4 regions of the Streptomyces sp. NPDC042364 genome follow, and region 4 is predicted to be linked to each of the others. Evidence: riboswitches for the same ligand, from Rfam matches in the RefSeq annotation. Region 4 holds a riboswitch; each other region holds the start of a gene.
The links. Region 4 has a riboswitch for cyclic di-AMP ahead of AC067N_RS21655 (C40 family peptidase). Riboswitches for the same ligand answer to the same signal wherever they lie in the genome.

Region 1: linked by a shared signal. The riboswitch ahead of AC067N_RS14055 (M23 family metallopeptidase) and the one ahead of AC067N_RS21655 (C40 family peptidase) in region 4 are both predicted to bind cyclic di-AMP.
Region 2: linked by a shared signal. The riboswitch ahead of AC067N_RS31995 (transglycosylase family protein) and the one ahead of AC067N_RS21655 (C40 family peptidase) in region 4 are both predicted to bind cyclic di-AMP.
Region 3: linked by a shared signal. The riboswitch ahead of AC067N_RS06250 (M23 family metallopeptidase) and the one ahead of AC067N_RS21655 (C40 family peptidase) in region 4 are both predicted to bind cyclic di-AMP.

Annotation. Positions count from the first base shown of each region.
Region 1 is NZ_JBWKAJ010000006.1:22,381-30,097, reverse strand. Features, by position in the region: gene AC067N_RS14090 (SCO5918 family protein) at 1-334, shown strand, start outside; gene AC067N_RS14085 (hypothetical protein) at 411-770, opposite strand; tRNA gene AC067N_RS14080 (tRNA-Met) at 1,115-1,188, opposite strand; gene AC067N_RS14075 (dihydrofolate reductase family protein) at 1,265-2,422, opposite strand; gene AC067N_RS14070 (MarR family winged helix-turn-helix transcriptional regulator) at 2,524-3,042, shown strand; gene AC067N_RS14065 (GTP cyclohydrolase II) at 3,257-3,889, shown strand; gene AC067N_RS14060 (PP2C family protein-serine/threonine phosphatase) at 4,064-5,116, shown strand; cyclic di-AMP (ydaO/yuaA leader) riboswitch at 5,350-5,505, shown strand; gene AC067N_RS14055 (M23 family metallopeptidase) at 5,517-6,569, shown strand; gene AC067N_RS14050 (aldo/keto reductase) at 6,750-7,694, shown strand.
Region 2 is NZ_JBWKAJ010000022.1:52,318-60,034, reverse strand. Features, by position in the region: gene AC067N_RS32005 (cytochrome P450 family protein) at 1-803, shown strand, start outside; gene AC067N_RS32000 (transglycosylase family protein) at 986-2,005, shown strand; cyclic di-AMP (ydaO/yuaA leader) riboswitch at 2,188-2,387, shown strand; gene AC067N_RS31995 (transglycosylase family protein) at 2,392-3,084, shown strand; gene eno (phosphopyruvate hydratase) at 3,515-4,795, shown strand; gene AC067N_RS31985 (FtsB family cell division protein) at 4,968-5,444, shown strand; gene AC067N_RS31980 (DUF501 domain-containing protein) at 5,478-6,083, shown strand; gene AC067N_RS31975 (Ppx/GppA phosphatase family protein) at 6,080-7,021, shown strand; gene AC067N_RS31970 (NAD(P)/FAD-dependent oxidoreductase) at 7,516-7,717, shown strand, end outside.
Region 3 is NZ_JBWKAJ010000002.1:673,392-681,108, forward strand. Features, by position in the region: gene AC067N_RS06225 (aspartate aminotransferase family protein) at 1-520, shown strand, start outside; gene AC067N_RS06230 (helix-turn-helix domain-containing protein) at 600-1,232, shown strand; gene AC067N_RS06235 (DUF6126 family protein) at 1,225-1,347, shown strand; gene AC067N_RS06240 (tyrosine-protein phosphatase) at 1,394-2,191, opposite strand; gene AC067N_RS06245 (alpha-galactosidase) at 2,414-4,486, shown strand; cyclic di-AMP (ydaO/yuaA leader) riboswitch at 4,789-4,947, shown strand; gene AC067N_RS06250 (M23 family metallopeptidase) at 4,952-5,887, shown strand; gene AC067N_RS06255 (SGNH/GDSL hydrolase family protein) at 6,370-7,155, shown strand; gene AC067N_RS06260 (TetR/AcrR family transcriptional regulator) at 7,533-7,717, opposite strand, start outside.
Region 4 is NZ_JBWKAJ010000010.1:166,655-174,371, reverse strand. Features, by position in the region: gene AC067N_RS21670 (LuxR C-terminal-related transcriptional regulator) at 1-574, shown strand, start outside; gene AC067N_RS21665 (C40 family peptidase) at 781-1,860, opposite strand; gene AC067N_RS21660 (hypothetical protein) at 2,349-2,702, shown strand; gene AC067N_RS21655 (C40 family peptidase) at 2,752-3,942, opposite strand; cyclic di-AMP (ydaO/yuaA leader) riboswitch at 3,952-4,124, opposite strand; gene pcrA (DNA helicase PcrA) at 4,400-6,898, shown strand; gene AC067N_RS21645 (M23 family metallopeptidase) at 7,020-7,717, opposite strand, start outside.

The DNA.
Region 1 (7,717 bases), on a different contig from region 4:
CGACCTGACCAAGAGCGGCGTGCTGGAATCGATGAAGGGCGTCAAACCCGAGCCGGTCACCGGCGAGTCCGTGATCATCGGGCGACGCCACTACCCGGTCAAACAGGTCGGCCAGGTCATCACCCGGCAGGACCGCCGCGATTTCAGCGTCGGCGAAGTCCTCCGGGCCATGGCCCGGCTCGGCTTCACCTGCCGCACCCGCCCCGAGGCCGCACCCGCGCGCACCGAAAGCCCGCTCCAGCGGGCCTCCGCGATGCTCGGCACCCCCTTGTCCCCCCTGTCCCCCCTGTGCGTCCGACCGACGGGACAGGCGCGAGCCGAACAGAGCCGGTGAGGGCCCGGCCGGCGCGCGCCGACCGGGCCCTCACCGGCTGCCGTGCCGTTCTCGGTGCGGCGGTGGGACCGGTGGGTCAGTGGTCGGAGTAGCTGAAGTCGCCCATGGTCCAGGCATTGACGTCCTCGATCGCAACGCGGTACATCCCGCCCGTCTCCGGGATCCCCACCGTGCCCTGCAGGATCCGGGCGACATGGAAGTGCAGATGCGTGGGTGGCCCGTCCTTCTTCACGGGGGCGTCGAAGAGGGCGGAGAAGTCGCCCAGGTGGGCGGAATCCTTCAGCACCTCCGACACCCGCTGCCGCCACATGGCTTCGGGAGCGAGTCGACCGGTGATGACAGCACCACCTGTGACCACGGTCAGGGACATCTGATTACTCTGCCCGGACTCCACGAGGGCGGCGATTCCAACAATCAGCTCGTCAGGCTTCGGCATGGGACCGGATTCTATGCACCGGCCCGTCCGGAAGCCTGTGTGGCTTGGGCGGTGGACGGGCCGGGCAGGTCGGCGTACACGATCTGGCCGCTGGAGGCCCGGCGGGAGACAGCGGTGGCGCGGGCCTGGTGGTCGACCATGAGCCGGCCCGAACCCCTCCGGTGCCGCTCCGCAGGTCAGGGCGCGCGGCTACGGCGTCTCATGGGGTGTGGGTTCGGGTCCCACAGGGCCGCCTGCCTCAAGGCGGCGTCATCGTCGCAGGCCACACCCGGGGTTGCGGCGAGGAAGCCGTACCAAACACCTGGGGCCGGAATCCTCATCGGATTCCGGCCCCAGGCCTTCAGTAGCGGGGACAGGATTTGAACCTGCGACCTCTGGGTTATGAGCCCAGCGAGCTACCGAGCTGCTCCACCCCGCGTCGGTGAAACCAGTGTACGTCATGCGGGGGACCCGAAGCACACGCGTTTATCGAGACCCCGCGCACAGGCCGCCTCTCACCCCACCAGATGCCGGTTCGGTCCCTTCGCCCGCTCCTCGTACTCCGGGAGTACGACGACCTGCGCCCCCTCCTCCGCCAGCACCGCGTTCCGGACCGTCGCGCCCGCCACGAAGGTGTCGGGCTCGCGCCAGGCCGTGACGACGCGCCGTACCCCGGCGTCGAGGATGAGCCGGGCGCAGGGGGCCGGGCGGGAGGCGCGGCGGGCGCAGGGTTCCAGGCTGCTGTAGACCGTGGCGGAGGCGAGGCGCGGGTCGGTGGGGCCGAGCTTGGCGAGGGCCGCCTCCTCGGCGTGGGCGACGGGGTCGCCGGCCTCGCGGGAGTGGCCGCGGGCCAGCTCGGTGCCGTCCGCGGCGACCACCACCGCGCCGACGCTGAACGCCGTGTCGGAGGGCGGGCACTCGGCGGCCAGTTCGCAGGCCAGGGCCAGCCAGTGGCGGTCGGCGGCGGAGACGGCCGGGCCGGTGCCGGGGACCGTGGGGACATAGCGGATGAGGACGACGTCGCCGACCGGCCGGGTCTCCACCAGCCGCAGCCGGCTCTTCGGGCCACCGGGGTACGCGCCCGTCCCGAACATCCGGGGCGCGTCCGCCTCACCCACGAACACCGGCGCGACGGCCAGCTGGAGTTCGTCCGCGAGGCCCTGCTGGAGCAGCTGGGTGTGGACGCGTCCGCCGCCCTCGACCATCAGGCGCCCCACGCCGCGTACCTCGCCGAGGTGGTCGAGGACGGCGGGCCACTCCAGGCCGGGGTCGACGGAGACCACCTCCACACCGGCCGGGCCGGTCGGCAGGCCCAGCGCGCGCAGACGTTCCGCGCCCTTGTCCGTCGTGTACACCACCTTCTCGCCGCCCGTGTGCCAGAACTGGGCCTCCGGGTCCAGGTCGCCGGACGCGCTGACCGTGACCTTGAGCGGGTACTCCGGGAGCCCGGCGGCGACGCGGGCGGCGCGGCGCTCGGGTGAGTTCACCAGCAGCCGGGGGTTGTCGGTGCGCAGGGTGCCGGCGCCGATCAGGATGGCGTCGCTGGCCGCGCGCACCTCGTCGACCCGGTCGAAGTCGGCCGGGCCCGACAGGAGCAGCCGTTCGGGTCCGGTGTCGTCCAGGTAGCCGTCGAGGGAGACGGCGGCGGACAACAGGACGTAGGGCTGGGGCATGGAGACGCTCCCTGACTGGCTGGCCGGTACCGACCGACACCGATGGAATGACTGACCGGCTGGGCTTGGTTCAAGTTTTAAACAATAACTACACTGTACGTATGACGACCCGCTGGCTCACCCCCGGGGAACAGCGTGCCTGGCACGCGTACCTCGCCGCGAGCTCCCTCCTGGAGGACGCGCTCGACCGGCAGCTCCAGCAGGAGGCCGGCATGCCGCACCTCTACTACGCCGTCCTCGCCGTGCTCTCCGAGGCGCCGGACCGCCGTATGCGGATGACCGATCTCGCCGAGCACGCGAAGATCACGCGCAGCCGGCTGACGTATGTCGTCACCCGCCTGGAGAAGGACGGGGTGGTCCGGCGCGAGAACTGCGACCGGGACAAGCGGGGGAGTATCGCCGTCCTCACCGACGAGGGCATGGCCCTGCTGGAGCGGCTGGCGCCCGGGCATGTGGAGGCGGTCCGCAAGGCGGTCTTCGATCACCTCACCCCCGAGCAGGTCGGCCAGTTCGAGGAGATCTGCTCGGCCATCGCTGCCGCGATCGAGGGTGAGGACGCCCAGCAGAGCGGGCCCGACGACCTGCCCTGGCGCCGCCGGTCCTGCCCCTCGGGCCAGTGACCCCGGCTGCCGCCCCTTCCGGCCCGTGAGCGCTCCGGGTCCTCACCCACACCTTCGGTCGGTCGTGAGCGGCGCCTGTTATTCCCCCGACCCCGGAATGTGACGCATCCCAAAACCAGTTGCTTGAATTTTGAAGCAGGGGATAGAGTCGCGGCGAGCGCTGTGATTCAAAACTGAAGCACAGCGGCAGTCGCACCAGGACCGGAGAACCCGCATGCCCGACTTCCCCGCTGCCACCCCGCGTGCCCGCGTCCGGGTACCGCTGCGCTTCCAGGACGGCTACGGCGTCGACGCCGAGATGGTCACCTTCCACGGCCTCGTCGACGGCCGCGAGCACCTGGCGATCGTGCTCGGCGACCCCGCCCCCGGCACGGCCCCGCTGGTCCGGATGCACTCCGAGTGCCTGACCGGCGACGTCTTCGGCTCCGCCCGCTGCGACTGCGGTCCGCAGCTGCGGGAGGCGGTGGAGCGGATCGCCGAGCAGGGCGGGGTGCTCCTCTACCTCCGCCAGGAGGGCCGCGGCATCGGGCTCTACAACAAGCTCGACGCGTACGCCCTCCAGGACCAGGGCCTCGACACCTACGAGGCGAACACGGCCCTCGGGCTGCCGGAGGACGCCCGTGACTACACGGCCGCGGCCCAGATGCTGGGCGCCCTCGGCATCGACGAGCTGGACCTGCTCTCCAACAACCCCGACAAGGCCCGGCAACTGCGCGACCTCGGCGTCGGCGTCCGGCACCGCGTCCCCACCGGCGTCTTCACCACCGCCCACAACGTCCGCTACCTCCGGGCGAAGGTCCTCACCACCCAGCACACCCTGCCCCTGGCCGAACTGACGGCGGGCTGAAGGCCGGCGGACGAGGGGCCCCGTGGACGCCCGGGCCCGACAGCCCCTAGCCCACTCGGCCCCTCCGGCTGGCCCTCCGCCCGGCGCCCCGCGAACCTGGGACGGGTGGGGCAGCCAGCGGGTGTGAAGAGGCCGGACGGCCGGCGGTTCTTCTATGCCCGCGCCCTCGTGCGGATGCTGCCCGCTCTCCTCGTCGTCGGCGGCCTCTGCTACGACCACTTCATGCCGCGGGAGTTCACGGCCGTCCCCTTCTTCACCGCCGCGCCCCTGGTGGCCGCGCCGCTGCTGTCGCTGGAGGGCACGGTGACGACCGGCGCCGCCTCGCTCGCCGGCATCGTCGTCGTACGCCTCCGGTACGGGGACTCGGGGCAGGTGGACGCGCTCACGGAGATCGTCACCGTGGCCGTCGTCGCCGTACTGGCCGTGGCCATCAACCGGCTCGTCCGGCGCAGCGACGCCCGCCTCGCCACCGCACGCGAGATCGCGGAGGCCGCGCAGCGGGCCGTACTGCCGAGGCCCCAGGAACGGCTCGGCGGGCTGGAGATCGCGGCACGGTACGAGGCCGCGCAGGCCGGGGCCTCGATCGGGGGTGACCTGTACGCGGTGCAGGACTCGCCGCACGGGGTACGGCTGATCGTGGGGGACGTACGCGGCAAGGGGCTGGGGGCGGTGGCGGCCGTGGCGGTGCTGATCGGCGCGTTCCGGGAAGCGGCCGAACAGGAGACGAGCCTGGAGGCCGTGGCCCAGCGGCTGGAGCGGGCACTCGCGAGGGAGGTCACCCGGCGCGACGCGGCACGGCGGGACCCCACCGTGCCGTACGAGGGGTTCGTCACCGCCGTACTCGCGGAGTTCCCGCACGGCGCCGGGCTGGCCCGCATCGTCAACCGGGGTCATCCCGCCCCGCTGCTGCTCCACGCCGACGGTGAACTGCGCACCCTCGACACCCCGTGGACCGCGCTGCCGCTCGGCCTCGGCGAGCTGGGCACCTGGCCGGACCGCGCCAAGGACACCGGGTTCCCCGCGGGGGCGACGCTGCTCTTCTACACCGACGGTCTGTCCGAGGCGCGGAACGCGGACGGCGTCTTCTACGACCCGGCCGCTCGGCTCAGCGGCCGTACCTTTCCCGCCCCGCGCGCCCTGTTGACGACGCTCGCCGAAGAGGTCCGCGAGCACACCGGCGGCGGCACCACGGACGACATGGCGCTCCTCGCGGTGCACCGCCCCTGAGGAATTTCACTCAGCGTGCTCACGTGACGTCCCTCCGCATTACAACTGACGCCCAGTCAGAACAGCTGGGGCTGCTGAAGCGAGGTCAACTCGCCCGGTTTCCACCCCTCGTGACCCGTAAGTCCAGCGGAAAAAGCCGAACGATCATTCAGAACCGCTTGGAATGCCGCCCCCGCGTCTATTAACGTTCGATAACGCAGCGCGGTCGTCCCAGCCGTCACAAGAGGCGGCTCCGTGCTCACGCGCCGAATCCCGTAGGGAACCGGGGAACCACCACCCTGGGGTGAATCGCGCGGAAACCGCCGTGGAAGCACGTTCGGTTTACGCGCGTAGGAGACCTTCCGCTCCGAACCCGTCAGCTAACCCGGTAGGCGAGAAGGAAGGAAAGGAGTACGCCCACGTGGCGTCCAACCGGTCCGCGACCGAAGCCCCGTTCGTGCCGAGCCAACGCAGCAGTGAGTCCGAGACCTTCGGCTTCGGCAGCTACGACAGCGACAGCGAGGGCCCCTTCCAGGAGTGGAACCCCACCGCGGAGTCCCTCCGCCCCGTCCGCGGCCGGCACCGTGTGGCCAAGACCAAGCAGCGCGGTGGGTTCGCCCGTAGCTCCACGGTTCTCGGCGTCGGCGTCATAGCCGCCGTCAGCGGCGCGGGCATGGCCAGCGCCCAGAGCGGCAAGGCCCCGGTGGCCATCTCGATGCCGGACATGCCGAACGTGGGCTCGGTCTTCGAGGACGACGACGCCGCCGACGAGCCCGAGGGCTCCACCGCCCCGCTCAGCAGCGCCGGCCTCATCGCCGCCGACACCCAGCAGGGCGCCACCGACGCCGGCGAGGCGCTGCGCGCGCGCATCATGCAGCAGGCCGAGTCCCAGCAGGACGCGTTCGACCTGAAGGCCGCCGAGGCCGCACAGACCGCCGCCGCGAAGAAGGCCGCCGAGCAGGCCGCCGAGGAGAAGAAGGAAGCCGAGGCCAAGGAGGCCGCCGCCAAGAAGAAGGCGGAGGAGGAGGCCGCGGCGAAGAAGGAGGCCGAGCGCCTCGCCGCCCTGGCCAAGCAGTTCACGCTGCCGACCTCCTCGTACACCCTCACCTCCACCTTCGGCCAGGCCGGCCCCTACTGGTCCTCCGGCTACCACACGGGCCTGGACTTCGCCGCCCCCACGGGCACCCTCATCAAGGCCGTCCACAGCGGCACGATCACGCAGGCGGGCTGGGACGGCTCGTACGGCTACAAGACCGTGCTCACCCTGGATGACGGCACGGAGATCTGGTACGCCCACCAGTCCTCCATCGGCGTCAGTGTCGGCCAGAAGGTCGCCACCGGCGACGTCATCGGCCGCGTCGGCGCCACGGGCAACGTCACCGGCGCCCACCTCCACATGGAGGTGCACCCCGGCGGCTCCACCACCGGCATCGACCCGGCGGCGTGGCTGCGCAGCAAGGGCCTGAGCCTCTGAGAACTGCACTCGAACGGATGTGACGCCGCGTGAGGCCGACGGGCCTGACGCGGCGTTCGTCATACCGCGTCCGTCGGCCCGGCGAGTTCCCCGTCGCCGCGTGACCTGCCCCTCGACGTGTCACCCACCGTTCACGCGGACCCGGAATGCGTCCGTCCGAAACGGTGGTTGAAACAGGACATGACTTCTCTTCGCAAGCTGGGCACGTCCGACATCCAGGTCTTCCCGCTCTCCCTCGGCGGCAACGTCTTCGGCTGGACGGCGGACGAGGCACAGTCCTTCGCCGTCCTCGACGCCTACGCCGCAGCCGGCGGCAACTTCATCGACACCGCCGACTCCTACTCCGCGTGGGTCGACGGAAACCAGGGCGGCGAGTCCGAGACGATCATCGGCAGGTGGGTGAAGGCCCGCGGCAACCGGGCCGACGTCGTGATCGCGACGAAGGTGAGCCAGCACCCCGGGTACCAGGGCCTCTCCGCCGCCAACATCAAGGCCGCCGCGGACGCCTCGCTGGCCCGCCTGGGCACCGGGTACATCGACCTCTACTACACGCACTTCGACAAGCCCGAGGTGCCGGTCGAGGAGATCATCACCGCCCTGGACGACCTGGTGAAGGCGGGCAAGGTCCGCGCGATCGCGGCGTCCAACATCACCGCCGAGCGCCTCAAGGAGTCCCTGGACTTCTCGGACCGCGAGGGCCTGGCCCGCTATGTGGCGCTCCAGCCCCACTACAACCTGGTCTCCCGCGACACGTACGAGGGCGACCTCCAGTCGGTGGCCGCCGACGCGGGCCTCTCCGCCGTCCCCTACTTCGCCCTCGCCAAGGGGTTCCTCACCGGCAAGTACCGCCCCGGCACGACCGTGGACAGCCCCCGGGCCGCGGGCGCCGGCGCCTACCTCGACACCCCGAGGGGCGCCCGGGTACTCGCGGTCCTCGACGAGATCGCCCAGTCCAGGAACGCGGAGATCGCCACGATCGCCCTGGCCTGGCTCACCGCCCAGCCCACGGTCACCGCCCCCATCGCCTCGGCCCGCACCACGGCCCAACTCCCGGCGCTCCTGGCGGTAGCCGACGTCACCCTCACCACCGAGGAACTGCAGAGGCTGACAGAGGCGTCGGCGTAGCCGTAGCCCCCAGCCAGGGTCGT
Region 2 (7,717 bases), on a different contig from region 4:
TCTGCGACCTGCTCGGCGTCCCCCGCGAGGACCAGGACGACTTCCGTGACTGGGCGGGGATGATGATCCGGCACGGTGGCGGGCCACGCGGCGGCGTCGCCAGGTCGGTGAAGAAGATGCGCGGCTATCTCGCGGACCTCATCCACCGCAAGCGCGAGGCGCTGCCCGCCGAACCCACCCCCGGCGAGGACCTCATCTCCGGTCTCATCCGCGCCTCGGACCACGGTGAGCACCTCACCGAGAACGAGGCCGCCGCGATGGCCTTCATCCTTCTGTTCGCCGGGTTCGAGACCACCGTCAACCTCATCGGCAACGGCACCTACGCACTCCTCACCCACCCCGGGCAGCGCGCCCGCCTCCAGACCTCCCTCGCCGCGGGCGAAACCGCCCTGCTGGAGACCGGAGTCGAGGAACTCCTCCGCTACGACGGCCCCGTGGAACTCGCCACCTGGCGGTTCGCCACACAGCCGCTGACCATCGGCGGGCAGGACATCGCCCCCGGCGACCCCGTGCTGGTCGTGCTCGCGGCGGCCGACCGCGACCCGGCCCGCTTCGCCGACCCGGACACCCTCGACCTCTCCCGCCGTGACAACCAGCACCTCGGCTACGGCCACGGCATCCACTACTGCCTGGGCGCACCCCTGGCCCGCCTGGAGGGGCAGACCGCGCTCGCGACACTCCTCACCCGCCTGCCCGACCTGCGGCTCGCCGCCGATCCGGCCGACCTGCGCTGGCGCGGCGGGCTCATCATGCGTGGATTGCGCACGCTTCCGGTCGAATTCACACCGCGTCAGGGCGATTGAACGGCGCGTACAGTACCCGGAAGAGCGGAAGAACATGACAGACCCTCAAGTTCGTGATCTTCACGTGATCTACGCTGCATTAACTTGTGACAACTGATCGTCTGCGGCTACGTTCACACGTCAGTGCGAGGGATCGTCACATCCTTCGCACAGCTCTCTGCTGTCGTGTGAAAGGCAACCGCATGCTCTCCGGGAACGGTCGTCACCGTCGCCCCCGTCAGGCTCCGGCACTCCTCGTGGCGGCCGGAGTGACCGGCTCCGCCATCGCCATCCCGCTCCTCGGCGCCACCGGCGCGAGCGCGGCCAGCGGAACCACCTGGGATCAGGTGGCGGAGTGCGAGAGCGGCGGCTCCTGGAGCGCGGACACCGGGAACGGGCGCTCCGGCGGCCTCCAGATCTCCCAGGCCAACTGGGAGCGTTACGGCGGACTCGACTACGCGACCAGCCCCGACCGGGCCAGCCGTTCGCAGCAAATCGAGGTCGCCGAGAGAATCCTCGCCGAGCAGGGTGTCGGCGTCTGGTCCACCTGCGGGCTCCTCCACAACCTCGACGGCGACTCGGCCCCGGCCGACGTGGACACCGGTGTCGCGGAGGATTCATCCGGCATGGGTGATTCGTCCGGTTCATCCGACTCATCCGGCAACTCCACCAAGTCGGATGACTCGTCCGACTCCTCCGTGTCGCCAGACACATCCGGTTCACCGGAATCGTCCTCCGGTGCATCCGAGGGTTCCGCCAAGGCCGACACCGGCGCGGGGGACTCCTCCGACTCCGCGGGCTCCGACCGCACCGGCGGCTCGCAGGAGTCCGGCAGCTCGTCCGCGGGTGACGCCGAGAACGGCGACTCGGACAACTCCGCACGGAGCGACACCCCTTCCGCCAGCGGCGATGCCGACGCCGGCACCGGTCGCCACCGCGGCGCGAGCGCCGAGGAGGGTGTCGGCGCCGACGCTGCCGAATCCCCTCGCGACACCTCCGCCGGCCGTCACGCCTCCCGTGGTGGTGACGCCTCCCGTGAGGCCGTCGACGGCTCGTACACCGTCCGCCCCGGCGACAGCCTGACGGCCATCGCCGACTCCCTTGAGGTGAGTGGCGGATGGCGGGAGCTGTACGCAGAGAACGAGGACACGGTCGGAACCGACCCGGACCTCATCCTTCCCGGTCAGACCCTGGAAGTCGATGCCGAAACGGGTGAAAAGTAGCGGCAGTTCGGGTCATGGTTCGCCCCTTAATGCCCGTTTTGATCTCGGTGGGAGATGAATCACAGACCCCCTGATCGTCTTTGAAATTCGGCGAATCACGTGTTTACGGTCGTGACCGCTCGCCACAGCGGGCCCTTGCGGTCGTCACGCCGAATCCTGCCGACGCCCGCTCGGAACAGTCGTCGCGTCAAGCGCCGTAGGCAGGAGCGGGGGACCCAAGGTTTGCGCCGGGTCCGGCGGTTGAGGCCCTTCGGGGTCACGCCGCCGGTACCGGCTCGGGGTGAAGCCGCATCACGTGAGCCGAGAGGCGAGCGGGTGCGGCCGGGCAACTCAACCGGCCCGAACCCGACAGCTCACCTCGTAGGCGTCGGTGAGGGGATCACTCCATGCTGTTTTCCGGCAAGGGCAAGCACCGCCGTCCGTCCAAGACCGCCCGCGCCATCGCCGTCGCCGGTGTCACCGGCGCCGCCGCGATCGCCGCCCCGCTCATGGCGGCCGGCAGCGCCTCCGCCGCCACCGCGTCCGAGTGGGACGCCGTCGCCCAGTGCGAGTCCGGCGGCAACTGGTCCATCAACACCGGCAACGGCTACTACGGCGGTCTGCAGTTCTCGGCCTCCACCTGGGCCGGCTACGGCGGCACGCAGTACGCCTCCACCGCCGACCAGGCCACCAAGGCCCAGCAGATCGCCATCGCCGAGAAGGTCCTCGCGGGCCAGGGCAAGGGTGCCTGGCCGGTCTGCGGCAAGGGCCTGTCCAGCGCGTCGTACGACGGCGCCGCGGCCTCCTCCTCGAACGACTCCGGCTCGGGCTCGAGTTCGGGCTCGTCCTCCTCCTCGCAGGAGAGCACCCAGGAGACCCGCGCCTCGCGTTCCTCCGAGCGCGCCACCGTCCAGACCCCGACCGGCAAGAAGGTCAAGAAGGGCGACGGCGAGTACAAGGTCGTCAGCGGTGACACCCTCAGCAGCATCGCCGCCGAGAAGAACGTCAAGGGTGGCTGGGAGAAGCTCTTCGAGCTGAACAAGGACATCATCGACGACGCCGACTTCATCTACCCCGGCCAGCAGCTCCACCTCGGCTGACGGCCGGTCCGACGGTCGCCGCGGCCGGGCCGGAGGGCCCGCCGCGGCCGGGCCGGGACACCGGTTCGGCCGGGCCGAAAAAAAGGCCGCTCCCCGGCTGAACCGTGGCTCGCTCACGATCGTGTCCTCCATAGTGAAGACCTCGTGAGGGCCGTCCCCCGTCCCCACGGGCCCCCCGCTCCGGTGCGCATTCCCCCGTACGCACCGGGGCGGGGTTTTTCTGTGCCCCGGGCCGCTCCGCTCCCGTCTGCCGGACCCTTCTGTTCACTTTCCCGCCCACCCCCCTTTGTTCCGAGCCGAAACAATGGGTACGGTCTGTCTGTCCACGGGACGGTCGGTCGGCTGCCGACGGCCCCGGGGCGGTTAGGCTCTAGTCGCATGGCCCTCGCGGCCCCGCACCAATGCGTCACATCCCAAGAAGGAGATGCTCGTGCCGTCCATCGACGTCGTCGTAGCCCGGGAAATCCTGGACTCCCGAGGCAACCCCACGGTCGAGGTCGAGGTCGGCCTCGACGACGGCAGCACCGGTCGTGCCGCCGTCCCGTCCGGCGCCTCCACGGGCGCCTTCGAGGCCATCGAGCTCCGTGACGGTGACCCCAACCGCTACCTCGGCAAGGGTGTCGAGAAGGCCGTCCTCGCCGTGATCGAGCAGATCGGCCCGGAGCTGGTCGGCTACGACGCCACCGAGCAGCGCCTGATCGACCAGGCCATGTTCGACCTGGACGCCACCGACAACAAGGGCTCCCTCGGCGCCAACGCCATCCTCGGCGTCTCCCTCGCCGTCGCCCACGCCGCCTCCGAGGCCAGCGACCTCCCGCTCTTCCGCTACCTGGGCGGCCCGAACGCGCACCTGCTGCCCGTTCCGATGATGAACATCCTGAACGGCGGCTCGCACGCCGACACCAACGTGGACATCCAGGAGTTCATGATCGCGCCCATTGGCGCGGAGTCCTTCTCCGAGGCCCTGCGCTGGGGCGCCGAGGTCTACCACACCCTCAAGAAGGTGCTGAAGCGCAAGGGCCTGAACACCGGCCTCGGCGACGAGGGCGGCTTCGCCCCGAACCTGGACTCCAACCGCGCCGCCCTCGACCTCATCCTCGAGGCCGTCAACGAGGCCGGCTACACCCCCGGCGAGCAGATCGCCCTGGCGCTCGACGTCGCCGCCTCCGAGTTCTACAAGGACGGCGTGTACGTCTTCGAGGGCAAGGAGCGCTCCGCCGCCGAGATGACGGACTACTACGCCGAGCTCGTCGACGCGTACCCGCTCGTCTCCATCGAGGACCCGCTGTTCGAGGACGACTGGGACGGCTGGAAGACCATCACCGAGCGCCTCGGCGACAAGGTGCAGCTCGTCGGCGACGACCTGTTCGTCACCAACCCCGAGCGCCTCGCCCGCGGCATCGAGGAGGGCGCGGCCAACGCGCTGCTCGTCAAGGTCAACCAGATCGGCTCGCTCACCGAGACCCTGGACGCCGTCGAGCTGGCCCAGCGCAACGGCTTCAAGTGCATGATGTCCCACCGCTCCGGCGAGACCGAGGACGTCACCATCGCCGACCTCGCCGTCGCCGTGAACTGCGGCCAGATCAAGACCGGCGCCCCGGCCCGCTCGGACCGCGTCGCCAAGTACAACCAGCTGCTGCGCATCGAGGAGATCCTCGACGACGCCGCGGTGTACGCCGGCCGCAGCGCCTTCCCGCGTTTCAAGGGCTGACCGCCCGGCTGACCGCCTCCCGGCGTCCGCTCCGCGGACCACGGGCACAGCAGGGGCCGACCCCGGCAAGGCGGCAGCAGCAGGCGTCGCACGTACGTCCCCGTACCCGGTCCCGTACCGTGTGCGGGGACGTACGCACGTGGGGCCGCCCGTAGGAGAGGGGAAGTGGGACATGCCCGTGAAGGACCGGGACCGTTTCTCCACCGCGACCCGGCTGAAGCTGCTCGGCGAACAGACGGCCGCCCGGGTCTACCGCTCCCAGACCCGGCGCCAGGCCCGCCGCTCCCGGCTCACCGGCCGGGCCGCGCTGCTCGCCCTCGTCCTCTGCTCGATGATCGTGGCCCTCGCCTACCCCATAAGGCAGTACGTCTCCCAGCGCGCCGAGATCGCCGACATGCGGCGGCAGCGCGAGGAGGCGCGCGAGCGTGTCGAGGAGCTGCGCGACCTCAAGGCGCGCTGGCAGGACGACGCGTACGCCGAGCAGCAGATCCGGGAGCGGCTGCACTACGTCATGCCGGGCGAGACCGGCTACATCATGATCGACCCGGAAGCGGCGAAGCAGTCCCGTACGACGCAGGGGGCGGCCCGCCTCCCGTGGTACACCAACGTCTGGGACGGGGTCGACAAGGCCGACGCCGCCGACCAGTAACCGACCAGAGCTCCAGAGGACTTACGTACAGGTATGGACACGCCCCCGCCCTCCACCCCGCGCACCGAGCCCACCGACGCGGACGTCGAGGCCTTCAAGCAGCAGCTCGGACGCCCGCCGCGCGGACTGCGCGCGATCGCGCACCGCTGCCCCTGCGGGCAGCCGGACGTCGTCGAGACGGCGCCGCGCCTGCCGGACGGGACGCCGTTCCCGACGACGTACTACCTGACGTGTCCGCGGGCCGCCTCGGCGATCGGCACGCTGGAGGCGAACGGCGTGATGAAGGAGATGACGGAGCGGCTGGCCCGGGACGAGGAACTTGCCGCCGCGTACCGTGCCGCGCACGAGGACTACATCCGGCGGCGCGACGAGATCGAGGAGCTGAAAGGCTTCCCGAGCGCCGGCGGCATGCCGGACCGGGTGAAGTGCCTGCACGTCCTCGTCGCGCACTCGCTGGCCGCCGGGCCCGGTGTGAACCCGCTGGGCGACGAGGCGATCGCGATGCTGCCGGAGTGGTGGGCGAAGGGACCGTGTGTGGCTCCGGCGACGCCGCCGAAGGGTGAGGGCCCGGAGGTGGACGCGAGCGAGTCCGGCTACTTCGCGTCCAAGCCCGTCGACCCGGAGGAGGGCGAGCAGTGACCCGTGTCGCCGCCATCGACTGCGGTACCAACTCCATCCGTCTGCTCGTCGCCGACGCCGACCCGGAGACGGGCGAACTCGTCGACCTGGAGCGCCGGATGACGATCGTGCGGCTCGGCCAGGGCGTCGACCGCACGGGCCGGCTGGCGCCCGAGGCGCTGCAGCGGACGTTCGCCGCGTGCCGGGAGTACGCGGCGGTCATCAAGGAACTCGGCGCCGAGCGGCTGCGGTTCGTCGCGACGTCCGCCTCGCGGGACGCGGAGAACCGGGACGAGTTCGTCCGGGGGGTCATGGACATCCTCGGTGTCGAGCCCGAGGTGATCTCCGGGGACCAGGAGGCCGAGTTCTCCTTCACCGGCGCCACCAGGGAGCTGTCGGGCCGGGACGACCTGGCCAAGCCGTTCCTGGTGGTGGACATCGGCGGCGGTTCCACGGAGTTCGTCGTCGGGGACGACCATGTGCGCGCCGCGCGCTCCGTGGACATCGGCTGCGTACGGATGACGGAGCGGCACCTCGTCCGGGACGGCGCCGTCATCGATCCCCCCGGCCCCGAGGAGATCGCGGCCGTGCGCGCCGACATCGAGGCCGCGCTCGACCTCGCGGAGCGGACGGTGCCGCTGCGGGAGGCGCACACCCTCGTGGGGCTCGCCGGGTCGGTCACCACGCTGTCCGCGATCGCCCAGGACCTCCCCGAGTACGACTCGACGGCCATCCACCACTCCCGCATCCCCTACGACCGCGTCCGGGAGATCACCGAGGGGCTGCTGCGCTCCACCCACGCCGAGCGGGCCGCGATCCCCTCGATGCACCCCGGCCGGGTGGACGTGATCGCCGCGGGCGCCCTCGTACTGCTGTCGATCATGGAGCGGATCGGGGCCGCGGAGGTCGTGGTGAGCGAACACGACATCCTGGACGGGATCGCCTGGTCCGTCGCGTAGCCCCGCGGCACGATCCGGGCGCCCTCCCCGCGGGCGCACGGCACATGTGGGCAAGTGTTTACTACTGGCCGGTAGCCTCGGTTGAGCTGTTCGGATAACGTATGAGCGTCTTCGAGGGGTGCTCGGGCGCCCCTCGACGACGCGCCGCCCGGAAACTTCGTGAAGTTCTTCACAAGAGAATCAGCCCTGTTGGGCGACGTTTTGAGGCTGCGCAGAGCCTTCAGGGGCTCCGAGGGGTCGAGAGGGTGCCTCCGGAGGGGGTGCGGAGCCGGCTCGTCCGGGTGAAAACCGGGCGCCGACCGGAGTGTCGGCGAGGGGTCCACAGGGCCGGAAGAGCAGTTCACGCGGCATTGACAACGGCCGGCCGTGTGGCGTGGTTCCCCTGCCGGGCGATGACCTCGATCACGAGGGCCGCGGAGTGTAGCAGAGGGCCTGAGGAAGCTTGTGAAGGGGCGCACGAGCACCCCCCGGATGGCGGGTACATACTCGATGGCATGAGCACCACGGAGCGTCCCAGGATCCTCGTAGTAGGCGGTGGGTACGTAGGCCTGTACGCAGCTCGGCGCATCCTCAAGAAGATGCGCTACGGCGAGGCGACCGTCACGGTCGTCGACCCCCGGTCGTACATGACCTACCAGCCCTTCCTCCCCGAAGCCGCCGCCGGCAGCATCTCCCCGCGGCATGTCGTCGTCCCGC
Region 3 (7,717 bases), on a different contig from region 4:
CTCGTCGATGGACCGCGTCCTCGTCCACTCGGCGAGCTTCGGCTCCAACGCCCAGGCCATGGCCGCCGGGCTCGCCGTCCTGTCGGTGATGGAGAACGAGGAGATCGTGGCGAACGCCCGTGCCACGGGAGAGCTGTTCAAGAGCCGGCTCGCGGCGCTGGTCGACAAGTACGAGCTGCTGGGGGACGTGCGCGGCCGGGGCCTGATGATCGGCATCGAGTTCGGCAGACCCCGGTCGCTGAAGCTGCGCGGCCGGTGGACGATGCTCCAGGCGGCGCGCAAGGGGCTCTTCGCGCAGATGGTCGTCGTGCCGCTGCTGCAACGGCACCGCATCCTCACCCAGGTCTCCGGCGACCAGCTGGAGGTGATCAAGCTGATCCCGCCGCTGATCATCGGGGAGCGGGAGGTCAACCGGTTCGTCGAGGCCTTCACCGAGGTCATGGACGACGCGCACAGCGGCGGCGGGCTGATGTGGGACTTCGGCAAGACCCTGGTGAAGCAGGCGGTGGCCAACAGGTAGGGGCGCACCCGGCCGAGCGGGCCTTGCCTCTGAGGCAAGAAACTTGCCCCAGAGGCAAGGCTGCGGCTGAATGGAGGGCATGAGCCCTGCCGAGGGTACCGACCCTCCCGAGCCCGCGGACGCGGACCTGCCCGCCGTGGCCCCGCAGCTGCGTGCCCTGCGCCGACGGGCCTCCCTCACGCTGGAGGCTGCGGCCCGGGCCGCCGGGCTTTCGCCCGCACACCTGTCCCGGCTGGAGACCGGCCGGCGCCAGCCCTCGCTGCCGATGCTGCTCGCGCTGGCCCGTATCTACGGTACGACCGTCTCCGAACTGCTCGGCGAGACCGTCGCCGACCGGAACGCCGTCCTGCGGGCCGGCGACATGGAGCCGACCAGGGCCGGCGGCTGGACGTACTGGCAGGCGGGTGCCCCGGGACGCGGGATGCAGGCGCTGCGCGTCCATGTGCCGTACGGCTCGCAGGGCGACATCGTGCGGGTGCATCCCGGCGAGGAGTGGCTGTACGTCCTCAAGGGACGGCTTCGGCTGCGCCTCGGGGACACCGCGCACCTGCTCGCGCCGGGGGACGGCGCCCACTTCGACTCGCTGACCCCGCACCGTATCGCCGCCGCCGATCACGACGGCGCCGACCTGCTGTTCGTCCACACCCTGCTGCAGAGCCCGACCGCCGCGCTGTGCCTCGGGCCGACCACCCCGGAGACGTCCCATGAGTGACCTGGAAGAGAAGTTCCCCCGCGCCCTGTGGGTGCGGCTGATCATCTACATCGCCGTCGGCCACCTCTTCGCGGCCTTCATCTATCTGCTGTTCGAGGTGGGCGCCAAGCAGTGACCGAGGTGGGCGCTGTGCGCTGACCGAGACGGGCGCCGTGCGGTGACTAGTCGAGCAGTCGCTCGCGCAGCCGCTCGCGGTTCTCGGGACTCAGCTTCAGGCCCTGCGACAGATAGGTGTCCACGTCGCCCCAGGTCTCCTCGACCGTCTCGAAGGCCGCCTGGAGGTACTCGGCGCGGGCGTCGAACAGCGGGCTCAGCAGCTCCATGATCTCGGGGGAGTAGGCGTTCGGGGAGGTGCTGCTGCGGCGCACCTTGTAGCGGCGGTGCTTGGCGTTCGACTCCAGGTAGTCGGCCACGATGGCCTCCTGCTCCACGCCGACGGCGAGGAGCGTCACCGCTATGGAGAGGCCCGCGCGGTCCTTGCCCGCCGCGCAGTGCATCAGCGCGGGCACGCTGTCCTCCGCCAGCGCGTGCAGCACCCGGGAGTGCTCGGCCGTGCGCTGCTTGATGATCGTGCGGTAGGAGGCGATCATCCGGCCGGCCGCCTTGCCGTCGTCGAGCAGCGCGCGCAGTTGGTCCAGCTCGCCGTCGCGGACCATCTTCCAGAACTCGGCTCCGTCCGCCGGGTCGGACAGCGGCAGGTTCACGTTCCGCACGCCGGGCAGTTCGACGTCCGGGCCCTCCAGCCTCTGGTCGGCCGCATTGCGGAAGTCGAAGATCGTGTGCAGACCGAGGGAGTTCAGGAACGCGGCGTCCTCATCGGTGGCGTGCGCGAGATGCCCGCTGCGGAACAGCACTCCCTGACGCACCCGGCGACCGTCCACGGTCGGCAGGCCACCCACATCCCGGAAATTGCGCACCCCGGTCAGCTCGGGCTCGGTCGACGGGATCTGCTGCGTCACGGGGGCTCCTCCCATCCGGGCCGTCGGCGCCGATCGTCGACGGGCACGCGCTCGGCATCGAGGCGTCCCTCGACGATACGACATGGGTGCCGTCGCGATCAGTTGTCCACAGGCGCTCGCGGCGGGGCCGGCGGCGGTTGTCCACAGGCGGCGAGGCGCTCCCGCGGCGACCTGCGATGATGTTGAAGCACGATCGCACCTGTTCGAATATGTGAGGCCTTGATGTTGGACATCGCCACGGACGGCCGGACCTGGCTTCTCACGGGCCCGCGGAGCAGCTACGCCCTGCGGCTCACCGAGAACGACGAGCTGCTGCACCTGCACTGGGGTCCGAGGATCACCCTCCCCGACGCCGAGGAGCTGGCCGCCCGCCAGGAGTTGCCCTACTGGCCTTTCGAGGCCCCCGTCGACGGCCACGAGGAGTACCCCGTCGAAGGCGGCCCGCGCTTCGCCCGCCCCGCCCTCTCGGTCCGCACCGAGGCGCGGCGCGGCACCGAGTGGACGTTCCAGGAGTACGAGGCGGACGGTGACGAGTTGCGCCTGCGCTTCGTCGACGACGGACTGCGGATCACGCTCCACTACCGGATGCGCGACGACGTCGTGGAGCGCTGGGTGACCCTCGCCAACGAGGGGGCGGCCGTGGAGCTGCTGCGGGCCGACTCGGCGACCTGGACGCTGCCCCGCCGCGAGGAGGGCTGGCGCCTGTCCCAGCTGCACGGCCGGTGGGCGGCCGAGTCCCGGTTGGCGCGTGGCGAACTCACCTACGGGGAGAAGGTCATCGGCAGCCGCCGAGGGCACACCGGACACCAGCACCTGCCCTGGGTCGCCCTCGACACCGACGCCACCGAGGACCACGGCGAGGTCTACGGCTGCGCCCTCGGCTGGTCGGGCTCCTGGCGGATCGCCGTGGCCCAGCTGCCGGACGCACGGGTGCAGATCACCGGCGGCGCCGGGTACGACGAGTCGGGGCTGTTGCGGCTGGAGGCGGGGGAGACGTTCACCACGCCCGTTTTCGCGGGACTGTGGTCCGACGGCGGCCACGGCGGGGCGAGCCGGGCCTGGCACGCCTACCAGCGGGCGTATGTCATCCCGGACGCGGACCGGGACCGACCGGTGCTGTTCAACTCCTGGGAGGCCACCGAGTTCGACATCTCGGAGGAGCAGCAGGGGGCGCTGGCGGAGCGGGCGGCGGCCATCGGGGTCGAGCTGTTCGTGGTCGACGACGGCTGGTTCGGGGCGCGCACCAGTGACCGGGCCGGACTCGGCGACTGGACGCCCAACCCGGACCGCTTCCCCCAGGGGCTGAAGCCGCTCGCCGACCGGGTGCACGCCCTCGGGATGCAGTTCGGCATCTGGGTCGAGCCCGAGATGGTCAACCCGGACAGCGAGCTGTACCGGGCGCACCCCGACTGGGCGCAGTACCAACCGGGACGAAAGCGGACGGAACTGCGCAATCAGCTGGTGCTGAACCTCGCGCGGCCGGACGTCCAGGATTATCTGTGGGAGAAGCTGGACGCCCTGCTCTCCAGCGCCCCGATCGACTATGTGAAGTGGGACTTCAACCGCTGCTTCACGGACGCCGGCTGGCCCGGTGAGCCGTACCCGCAGAAGCTGTGGGTCGAGCACGTGCACGCGTTCTACGCCCTGCTGGACCGGCTGCGGGCCGCGCACCCGGGTGTCGCCTTCGAGTCGTGCTCGGGCGGGGGCGGCCGGATCGATCTCGGCGTCATGTCGCGGACCGACCAGGTGTGGACCTCCGACAACACCGACCCCCTGGACCGGCTCGCCATCCAGCACGGATTCAGTCACATCCATCCGGCGCGGGTCATGGCCGCGTGGGTCACCGACAGCCCCAACAACCAGCTCAACGGCCGGGTCAGCTCCCTGCGGTTCCGCTTCGTCAGTGCCATGGCGGGCGTGCTCGGCGTCGGCGGCGACCTCACCAAGTGGAGCGAGGCGGAACTGGCCGAGGCGCGGGAGTGGGTGCAGCTCTACAAGGAGATCAAGCCCGTCGTGCAGCGCGGCGACCAGTACCGGCTGCGCCCGCCGAGCGGAGGGCTGAGCGCCGTGCAGTACGTCCACGGCGACGAGGTGGTCGTCCTCGCCTGCCTCCAGGCCCAGCACTACGGCGAGCCGCTCCCGCCGCTCCGGCTGCGCGGCCTTGACCCCGCGAAAACCTACGAATGCCGTGAAACGGGCGAAGTGCACCGAGGGGCGGTGCTGTTGCACCACGGCCTGCGGACCGGGCTGCGCGGTGACTTCGATGCGACGGTTATCCGCCTGCGTCGCACTTGAGCGATCTGTCCGAAATGGAGCCGTTAATCCAACTGGCCCTGGAATAAAGACTACTGAGGCGTAGGCGCGTGAGCAGCGTCATACTCGTGACGGACTGTCGTCGTCATGCTCACGTAATTCAGGAGCTTTTCCAGGGCCTTTGGAAATGCCTATACGGCACACCTTTACGGAGCGTAATCGGGATTCGGTGTAAGGATCACGTAGGAAGACGCGCGGGAAATCCAGATAGTTGTCTCTGTGGGGACAAGTCGCTTACGTTCAGCCTCGATCCGGACGGACGCCCAATCCTGCCGCCGACCGGAGCCGCATACCGACCCGATCCACGGCAGGAGCGGGGGACCCACAGGCAGTACCGCCTGTTCCGGTCTCCGGAACGGCTAGGGGTAAAGCCGGGCGCAAGCCCGGCCGGGCATCTCCAGTCCGCACCCGACAGCTCACCTCGCAGGCGCCGGAGAGGAATTCGCCATGCCCGCGAAGGGTAAGCATCGCCGTCCCAAGTCCCAGCGTTTCACCCGCTCGATCGCTGCCGCCGGAACCGGTGGCGCCGCGCTCGCGCTGCCCCTGATGGGAGCCGCCGGCGCTCACGCCGCGACCCCCACGGCCGCCGTCTCCGGAGCTTCCGAGAAGACGGCCACGGCCACCCCCGGGAAGGCCGTCACCGAGCAGATCGCCGCGAAGAAGAAGGCGGCCAGGACCTACACCGTGAAGGCCGGCGACTACCTCGCGAAGATCGCGGACGAGCAGGATGTCCGGGGCGGCTGGAAGCGGCTCTACTCGGACAACCGTTCAGTGATCGGCTCCGACCCCTCGCTCATCCACCCGGGACTGAAGCTCGTCGTCGGCGGCAAGCCGGCGTCGGGCGGGCTGTCCCAGTCGTCGACGAAGACCCAGTCGTCGCAGTCCTCCAAGCCCGCCCAGGCGTCGAAGCCCTCCGGGTCCGCGGCGAAGGCGACGACCGGTGCGTCCGCCGGTCAGGTGGCCGAGTCCAGCAGCTCCGGCTACACCCTGCCCATCCAGGGCGCCACCATCAGCACGGCGTACAAGACCGCCGGCAGCATGTGGTCCAGCGGCTACCACACCGGTGTCGACTTCGTGGCCCCGACCGGCACGAGCCTCAAGGCCGTGGGCGCCGGCACCGTCGTCTCCGCCGGCTGGGGCGGTGCGTACGGCAACCAGGTCGTCATCAAGCTCGCCGACGGCTACTACGCCCAGTACGCCCACCTGTCCTCGATCGGTGTCTCCGCGGGGCAGTCCGTGAGCGGCGGTCAGCAGATCGGCCTGTCGGGTGCCACCGGCAATGTCACCGGCCCGCACCTGCACTTCGAGATCCGTACGACCCCCGACTACGGCTCGGACATCGACCCGCTGGCCTATCTGCGGTCGAAGGGCGTCACCGTCTGACGCGCCGCTCCCGGCCCACCTGATGTCATCGAAGGCCGGACCCCGATCCCGGGGTCCGGCCCTCGCCATGCCCCTGCGAGAAGGAGGGGCCACCGCCGTCGCGGCGGCGGTCACGGCGGCGGCGGGGGAGCCTCACGACCACGCGTAGGGCTTTCGATCGGGTGATCGCCGGGGACGACTTCCGGCGGCTCCGGCGGTGGCAAGGGGAGTTGGGGCGCGGTGGGACGGTGAGTGCCGCGCGGGGGCGCTGGAGGCCGACGACCGGGTGTCCGGCCTGAACAACTCCCGACGACCCGGAATCCCTTCCGGATCCAGGAATTCCGGGTGTGGCGGCTGTTCTGACCCGGCGTATTCCCGGGTTGATCGAATCTTGAAGCGTGGTCTATCTCACCGCCCGTCAACCCCTTATTACGGTCGCGTAGGTCACATCCCAAGGTGAATCATGGGCCGATGTGGCAGACGATTCGAAGAACAGCAGATCAGTGATCGGGTCGTACGTGGCGGTGGGGGACAGCTTCACCGAGGGCGTCGGCGATCCCGGCCCCGACGGGGCGTTCGTCGGTTGGGCGGACCGGTTCGCGGTACTTCTCGCGGACCGGGTGCCCGAGGGCGACTTCAGATACACCAATCTCGCGGTGCGGGGGAAGCTCCTCGACCAGATCATCGAGGACCAGGTGCCGAGGGCGCTCGAACTCGCGCCGGATCTCCTTTCCTTCTGCGCGGGCGGGAACGACATCATCCGGCCCGGCACGGACCCGGACGAGGTCGCGGAGCGGTTCGAGCGGGCTGTGGCGCGGCTCACCTCGGCGATCGGCACGGTGATGGTGACCACCGGGTTCGACACACGTGACGTGCCGGTGCTCAGGCATCTGCGCGGGAAGATCGCGACGTACAACGGGCATGTGCGCGCGATCGCCGACCGGTACGGGTGTCCGGTGCTCGACCTGTGGTCGCTCAGGACCGTGCAGGACCGGCGTGCCTGGGACGACGACCGGTTGCACCTGTCGCCCGAGGGGCACACGCGGGTCGCTCTGCGGGCCGGGCAGGTGCTGGGGGTGGAGGTGCCGGCGGATCCCGAGCAGCCGTGGCCGCCGCTGCCGCCGCGGGGGACGTTCGAGGTGCGCCGGGACAACATCCAATGGGCGCGGGAGTATCTCGTGCCGTGGATCGGGCGGCGGTTGCGCGGGGAGTCGTCCGGGGACCACGTGTCGGCGAAGGGGGCACTGTCGCCCGACGACATCAGGATGCGGATCGAATCCGTGGCCTGACGGTGCTGGAAGGCGCCCGACGCCCGCGGCGCGCTGCGGACGGGGCCGTGCCGGTGCGTCAGTCCGTGGGCCAAGGGGTGTCCCGTGATCCCCGGCGGATCAGCGCGCGGCACCGGGGCGCGGGCCCCGCTCCACCGGAGTGATTGCCGGGGTGCCCCCGTCCCCCGTGGCCGTACCCACCTGACCGGGGCGCGCAGGGAACCTGCCTCCCGGGCCAGGATCACGCACAGGAGCGGGCCGCGGCTCCCAGGGCCGAGTGCGCCGGGGGCCTGGGGCCCCTCCCGGTAGGGACGGGTTCTCCGGGCCGCTGTGTCCGACGGGCTCGGCACACCGGCACGAGCCCCTTCCGCGCACGGACGGTTGACGGGCCGCCGTTGTCAGTTCGTCGGCGGCCGGCCCAGGTTCAGCTCGTGGGCCAGGGTCTCGTCCGCCCATTGCCGGGCCTTCGCGCGGGAGACCGCTCCGTCGTAGGACGTCAGTTGTACGGCCAGGCCGTCCAGGAGAGCGGTGAGGCGGAGGGCCGACGCCCGGGGGTCGGGGCAGTGGAACTCGCCGGCGGCCA
Region 4 (7,717 bases):
GGTCGAGGTCGTCGGGGAGGCGCCCGACGTCGACCAGGCGGTCTCGGTGATCACGAGTACCCGTCCCGAGGTGGTGCTCCTCGACGTGCATCTCCCCGGCGGCGGTGGGGTGGAAGTTCTGCGTCGCTGCTCGGCGTTGATGGCGGACACCGAAGAGCCGGTTCGTTTTCTCGCACTGTCGGTCTCGGACGCGGCCGAGGATGTCATCGGGGTGATCCGGGGCGGCGCGCGGGGCTATGTCACCAAGACGATCACCGGCACCGACCTCGTCGACTCCATCTTCCGGGTCCAGGACGGGGACGCGGTGTTCTCCCCGCGGCTGGCCGGCTTCGTCCTCGACGCCTTCGCCTCCACCGACGCCCCGCCCGTCGACGAGGACCTCGACCGCCTCACCCAGCGTGAGCGCGAGGTGCTGCGTCTCATCGCCCGCGGCTATGCGTACAAGGAGATCGCCAAGCAGCTCTATATCTCGGTGAAGACCGTGGAGTCGCATGTCTCCGCGGTGCTCCGCAAGTTGCAGCTCTCCAACCGGCATGAGCTGACGAGATGGGCGACGGCACGACGGCTGGTGTGAGGGCCGAGCAACCACGGACGGCGCCGCAGCCCCGGCCGGTCCCGACGAGCCCTCCCGCCTCCCGGCACCAGACGGCCCCCGGTACCGCCAGGCCTTCCGGCACCGGCCCGCCTACGACGGTCCCGGTGGCACAGCTGAGCGGCGTTGCCTCCTGTGGACCAGCGCCGGCCGGGGCACGACCCGAGCCACCGGTTGTCAGCCCTCGCTCACGCCACCCGCGTGGCGCCGACGAACGGCATCTCGTCGAGGGGGGCCACGCGTACCGGGGCCGAGGGGTTCGGGGCGTGGATCATCTGCCCGTTCCCCACATAGATGCCCACATGGCTGATCCCGGAGTAGAAGAAGACCAGGTCGCCGGGGAGCAGCTCCGAGCGGGAGACGCGGCGGCCGGCGCCGATCTGGGTGTACGTGGTGCGAGGGAGGGAGACACCGGCGGAGCGGTAGGCGGCCTGGGTGAGGCCGGAGCAGTCGAAGGCGTTGGGGCCGGTGGCGCCCCAGACGTACGGGCTGCCGAGCTTGGAGTAGGCGTAGGAGACGGCGGATGCGGCGCGGTGATTGGGGGCTTTGGAAGCCGAGGACGCCGGTGAGACCGGGCCCGTGACGGTGCGCGGGGACGAGAGGGAGGAGCGCGACACGCGGCCCGGGCCGGAGCCGGGGGTGCTCAGACGGGTGCGGTCCTCGGGCGTGAGGCGGTCGAGGAGCCTCCGTGCCTCTGTCAGCTTCGAGGCGACCGTCTTCTTGTGCTGCTTGACCTCGCGCTGCTTGGTCCTGAGGGTGCCGAGTTCCACCCGGGCGGCCCCGCGGAGGCGTTCGATCTCCAGCAGCTGCTGCCGTACGCCGGCCACATCCGTCGCCTGCCGGTTGCCGACGCGTTCGGCGAGGGCGGCGTTGTCGAGATACCGGTCCGGATCACCGGAGAGCGCCAGCTGCCACGAGGGGTCGAAGCCGCCGCTCCGGTACTGCGCGGTGGCCAGTGAACCCAGCTTTTCACGGGCGGAGTTGAGCCGGTCGGTGCGGCGGGCCGCTTGGTCGCGCAGTTCCTCCAGGTTCTCCTGCGCCTGGTCGGCCTTCTCCTTGGCGCCGTTGTACTTGTCGGTGACGACCTCCGCCTCCTGGTACAGCTTGTCCACCTTCGCCTTGATCTGCTCGGGCGTGAGGTGGGGTTCGGCGTGTCCGGTGCCGTCGAAACCGGTCGCGGTCGCCGCGCCCGCGAGGGCGAGGGTTGCGGCGGTGCGGACCGTCGGGCCGCCGAGCGAGCGCTGTCTGGGCTTGCGGTGCGCTGCCACGTGGACTCCATGTCCTCTCGTACGACCGCCGTCCGTACGTCGGTGCGCACAGACCGCCTGGGGGAGCGGTTTCGCGTCCGGCGACGGCCCGCACAGGGGGGAGCGGGACGCCGCCGGACCTTCTCGGCGGTGGTGTCCGACTGCCGCCCCTGGCCCGGGCGGCGGTGGGGAGCCGGTCACCTGAGGGAGGACGTTAAACCTGGCTGTGCCGGCCCTGTGACGCGTTGTACGGAAGTGGCGCGCACAGGCCGCGAGGTGACCGTATGTGACCGTGATCTTGCCGCGGCGCCGCCATGATCACGCTGTGTAATGATCGATGCGAGGATTCCGCGCCGGGGCGGAGTGAGGGGGTGCTATGGAGCGCATATATGCAAGATCGTCCGTGCGGCGCGAGCCGTCTCCGGGCGCGGGGCGATGGTCCGAACCCCCGTCCGAGGTACCCGCCCCCGGTGCCCGGCCGGTCATCGCTCCCTCATTAGGCTCCGCCCATGGACGTACTCATCCACCTCTTCGTCGCGCTCCACATCATCGGGATCGCCGCCCTCCTGGGCGGCTTTCTCACCCAGATGAAAGCCATGGGCCAGGGCACCGCCCGCTTCGTCCCCGCCATGCTGCACGGCGCGCTCACCATGCTGATCACCGGAGCGGTCCTCGTCGGCCTCAACCAGGCCGACGACCAGCCGGTCAACAACATCAAGATCGGCATCAAGATGGCCCTGCTGGTCGTGATCATGGGACTGGTGTACGTGAAGCGCGACGACGAGGCCGTGGACAAGGCGCTGTTCGGGCTGGTGGGTGCGCTCACCATGGCGAACGTCTTCATCGCGGTGCTCTGGACCTGAGCCGGCCCGCCTCCCCGGCGGACCGGCCGCCTCCCCGGCCGTCCGGCCGCTACGCCGGCCGCACCACGCTGTGGATGGAGGACTCGCCGTCGTAGAAGACCGACTCCTCGCGGACGTAGGTTCCCGGCTTCGGGGCGTGGATCATCATGCCGTTGCCGATGTAGAGGCCGACGTGGCCGACGTTGTCGTAGAAGAAGATCAGGTCGCCGGGGCGGGCTGAGGCGAGCGGGACGGTCGTGCCGGCGTTGACCTGGTCGTAGGTGGTGCGGGGGAGGTCGACGCCGGCCGCCTTCCAGGCGGCCTGGGTGAGACCGGAGCAGTCGTAGGACCCGGGGCCGGTGGCGCCCCAGACGTACGGCTTGCCGATCTGCGCGCGTGCGAAGGTGAGGGCCTTGGCGGCCTTCGCGGCGTAGGTGGAGTCCTCGACCGTTGTCGTGGTCCCGGTGCCCGATGAGGTGTCCTGAGGGGTCTCCTGGGGCTCCTGGGCCTGCTGGGTCTCCTGCGGCTGGGCCGAATCGGCCCGTGACGGGGCCGCCGCCTGCTGCCGCGCCAGTTCCTCCGCCTTGCGGTCGGCCTCCTCCTGCTCCCGCCGCTCGATCGCCGCGAGCCGGGCCTTCTCCTCCGCGGTGAGCTGGGAGAGCAGTTCGCGGGCCGCGGCGAGCTTCGCCTGGACCTTGGCCTTGCCGGCCTTGAGGGCGTTCTGCGACTCGGTGAGCCGGTCGAGACCGGCGGACGCCTCCTGGCGCCGCTTCGAGGTCTCCGCCTGCTGGGTGACGTACTCGTCGACGGCCTCCTGCCGGCGGTCCGTCAGTCGGTCCATCAACTGGTTCCGGGCGAAGTACTCCTGCGGGTCGTCCGCCAGGAGCAGGGCCGCCGTGTCGGGGGCGGCGGCGCCCGTGCGGTACTGGGCGGCCGCGTACGAACCCAGTTCCTCGCGTGCTTCGTTGAGCTTTTCCGTCCGCTTCGCGACGTCGTCGAGGAGGCTGTCGACCTGTTTCTTCTGCTTGGCCGTCTTCTCCTTGACCGAGTTGTAGCTCTCGGTCGCCGTCTCGGCTTGGCGGTAGAGGTCGCCTACCTTCTTCTCCACCTCCTCCAGGCTCGGCTTGTCGTCGGCCGAGGGTGCGGCGGTGGCCGTCTGCGAGAGCAGGGCCACGGAGGTGAGGGCGGCCGTGGCGAGAGCGGGGGTGCGTATACCCGCGCGCGTTCGGCCGGCCGGACGCGGCTTGCGGTGCGGCGCCATGGTTCGGCGACTCCTTCCGTAGTCCGCCTACCGAGTTAGCTGTCGGGTTCGGGCGGAAGCTTCGGAAGGTTTGCCCTACGGCCCTCGCCGCGTACGGCGGTCGGGTCGATTCACCCCAGAGGTCGGTGGGTCCCCGGCTCCGGCTGCCGTGAGGGGCGTACCGGACTCGGCGGAGGCCGTGCGGCCCGGCGACGTTCGCCGGTTGGGTCGTACGGCCTGACCCAAGACGCTAGCCAACTGTTGTGGCCCGTGTGAAGGTTGATGTTCGATATGCCCGATACGTTTTCGTGACCTTGACCTCGCGGGCGCGATAGGTGGTACGTTCGATCACTCACCGCGATGAGGTCGGTGCGACCGGTGGCCGGTGGCTCCGCGGGGAGCGGACCGGAGCGCGCCCCGTACGGACTTCCCGGGGCGGCCCCTCGCTGTCAGTGGGGGCGCCTAGACTCGGAGAGCGATGAGCAGCCTCTTTGACGACAGCTTCCTGGCGGATCTCCGGGCCCCCCGCGGCCGTGACGAGGAGCCCCCGCCGCCGCCCGAGGACGATCATGTGCCGGAGCCGATTCCGGACGATCTGTTCGGCGGGAAGTTCGACGTGCCGCCGGACCGGGACGCCTACTACCGCGACGGTGCCCCGCGCCCCGCGATCGACGCGGCGGCGCTCCTGGACGGGCTGAACGAGAACCAGCGCGCGGCCGTCGTGCACGCCGGCTCCCCCCTGCTCATCGTGGCCGGGGCCGGCTCCGGCAAGACCCGTGTGCTCACCCACCGCATCGCCCACCTCCTCGGCGAGCGGAACGTCCACCCGGGCCAGATCCTCGCGATCACCTTCACCAACAAGGCCGCGGGCGAGATGAAGGAGCGCGTCGAACAACTCGTCGGACCCCGGGCGAACGCGATGTGGGTCATGACCTTCCACAGCGCCTGCGTCCGCATCCTGCGCCGCGAGAGCAAGAAGCTGGGCTTCACCTCCTCCTTCTCGATCTACGACGCCGCCGACAGCAAGCGCCTGATGGCCCTGGTCTGCCGGGACCTGGACCTCGACCCCAAGCGCTTCCCGCCCAAGTCCTTCAGCGCCAAGATCAGCAACCTGAAGAACGAGCTGATCGACGAGGAGGACTTCGCCGCCCAGGCCTCCGACGGCTTCGAGAAGACCCTCGCCCAGGCCTACGCGCTCTACCAGTCCCGCCTCCGCGAGGCGAACGCGCTCGACTTCGACGACCTGATCATGACGACGGTCAATCTGCTCCGCGCCTTCCCGGACGTCGCCGAGCACTACCGCCGACGCTTCCGTCATGTCCTCGTCGATGAGTACCAGGACACCAACCACGCCCAGTACGCCCTGGTCAGGGAGCTGGTCGGCACCTCCGAGCACCCCGTCGACGTACCCCCCGGCGAGTACGACATCCCGCCCGCCGAGCTGTGCGTCGTCGGTGACGCCGACCAGTCGATCTACGCCTTCCGCGGTGCGACGATCCGCAACATCCTCCAGTTCGAGGAGGACTACCCGAACGCGACCACGATCCTGCTCGAGCAGAACTACCGCTCGACGCAGACGATCCTCTCCGCCGCCAACGCCGTCATCGAGCGCAACGAGTCCCGCCGCCCCAAGAACCTGTGGACCAACGCGGGCGCCGGCGCGCAGATCACCGGTTACGTCGCCGACACCGAGCACGACGAGGCCCAGTTCGTAGCCGACGAGATAGACCGCCTGACGGACGCGGGGCACGCCAAGGCCGGGGACGTCGCCGTCTTCTACCGGACCAACGCCCAGTCCCGTGTCTTCGAAGAGGTCTTCATCCGCGTCGGCCTGCCCTACAAGGTCGTCGGCGGTGTCCGCTTCTACGAGCGCAAGGAGGTCCGGGACGTCCTGGCCTACCTGCGTGTCCTCGCCAACCCGGAGGACTCGGTCCCGCTGCGCCGCATCCTCAACGTCCCCAAGCGCGGCATCGGCGACCGCGCCGAGGCGATGATCGACGCCCTCTCCCAGCGCGAGAAGATCAGCTTCCCGCAGGCGCTGAAGCGCGTCGACGAGGCGTACGGCATGGCCGCCCGGTCGACCAACGCGGTCAAGCGGTTCAACACCTTGCTGGAGGACCTGCGGACCGTCGTCGAGTCGGGTGCCGGTCCGGCGACCGTTCTGGAGGCGGTCCTCGAACGGACCGGCTATCTGGCCGAGTTGCAGGCGTCCACCGACCCGCAGGACGAGACCCGCATCGAGAACCTCCAGGAGCTGGCGGCCGTGGCCCTGGAGTTCGAGCAGGAGGCAGGTGCAGGTGAGGGCGGGGGCGCGACGTCCGCCGGTCTCGCCGAGTTCCTCGAGCGGGTCGCGCTGGTCGCCGACTCCGACCAGATCCCCGACGAGGACGAGGACGGCTCGGGTGTCATCACTCTCATGACCCTCCACACCGCCAAGGGCCTGGAGTTCCCCGTCGTCTTCCTGACCGGCATGGAGGACGGCGTCTTCCCGCACATGAGGGCCCTCGGCCAGACCAAGGAGCTGGAGGAGGAGCGCCGGCTCGCGTACGTCGGCATCACCCGCGCGCGGGAACGGCTCTACCTCACCCGGTCCTCGATGCGCAGCGCCTGGGGCCAGCCGTCGTACAATCCGCCCTCCCGCTTCCTGGAGGAGATCCCGGCCACCTATCTGGAGTGGAAGCGCACCGGAGCCTCCGCGCCGATGTCCTCGGGTCCGGCCTCGGGGATCGCGTCGTCGCTGTCGTCGTCGCGCTCCCGTTCCTCCGCCTCGGGCGCGTCCGGCTTCGCCACCCGTCGCACCAACGAGAAGCCTGTGGTCTCCCTCGCCGTCGGCGACCGTGTCACCCACGACCAGTTCGGCCTCGGCACCGTCGTCGCCGTCAAGGGCACGGGAGGCAACGCGGAGGCGACGATCGACTTCGGCGACGCCAAGCCGAAGCGGCTACTGCTGCGGTACGCGCCGGTGGAGAAACTGTAGCGAGGGTCATCGGAGGCTCGGCGGCGAGCTCCCGGCGACATGACTCGGGCCCCTGCTCAGCAGGGGCCCGCTTCCTTGCCTGGTCCTGTTCGACTCTGCCCGGTCCGGTTCGGTGCGCGGGTTACGTCGGGTCCAGTCCGTGGCTGCGCAGCCAGGCCAGGGGGTCTATGGCCGAGCCGCCGGCCGGATGGACCTCGAAGTGCAGGTGCGGTCCGGTCGAGTTGCCCGAGTTGCCCGAGTAGGCGATGACGTCGCCGGCCTTGACGGTCGCGCCGGAGGCGACCTTGTACGTGGAGAGGTGGCAGTACCAGGTCTCGGTGCCGTCCTTGGCCGTCACGACGACCATGTTGCCGTAGGCCGGGTTCCACTGGGTGCGGACGGTGCCGTCGGTCGCGGCCATCACCGGCGTGCCGTACGAGACGGGGAAGTCGATACCCGTGTGCTGCGACATCCAGTTGACACCGGACTGCCCGTAGAACGCGCTGAGCCCGTGCTTGGCGACCGGCAGGGCGAACTTCGGCCGCAGCCGCTCCTTGCGGGCCGCCTCGGCTGCCGCCTTCTTCTGCTCCAGCTCCTGCTGGGCTTTGAGGTCGATGCGCTCCTGTGTGCGGCTCGCGCGGTCGGCGAAGTCGTCCGCCTCCGCGGAGAGGCTCTCCAGCTGGGTGTCGAGCTGGTTGTTGGCGGTGGACGGCTTCACGGCGGTGGCGTCCGACTTGGTCGCCGCCGTCGTCTCCGTGTCGCCCCCGCCGACGCCCACGGAGGCCGCCGCGATGCCCGCGACACCCATGACGCACGCCGACGGAACGGCCACGGTCAGCA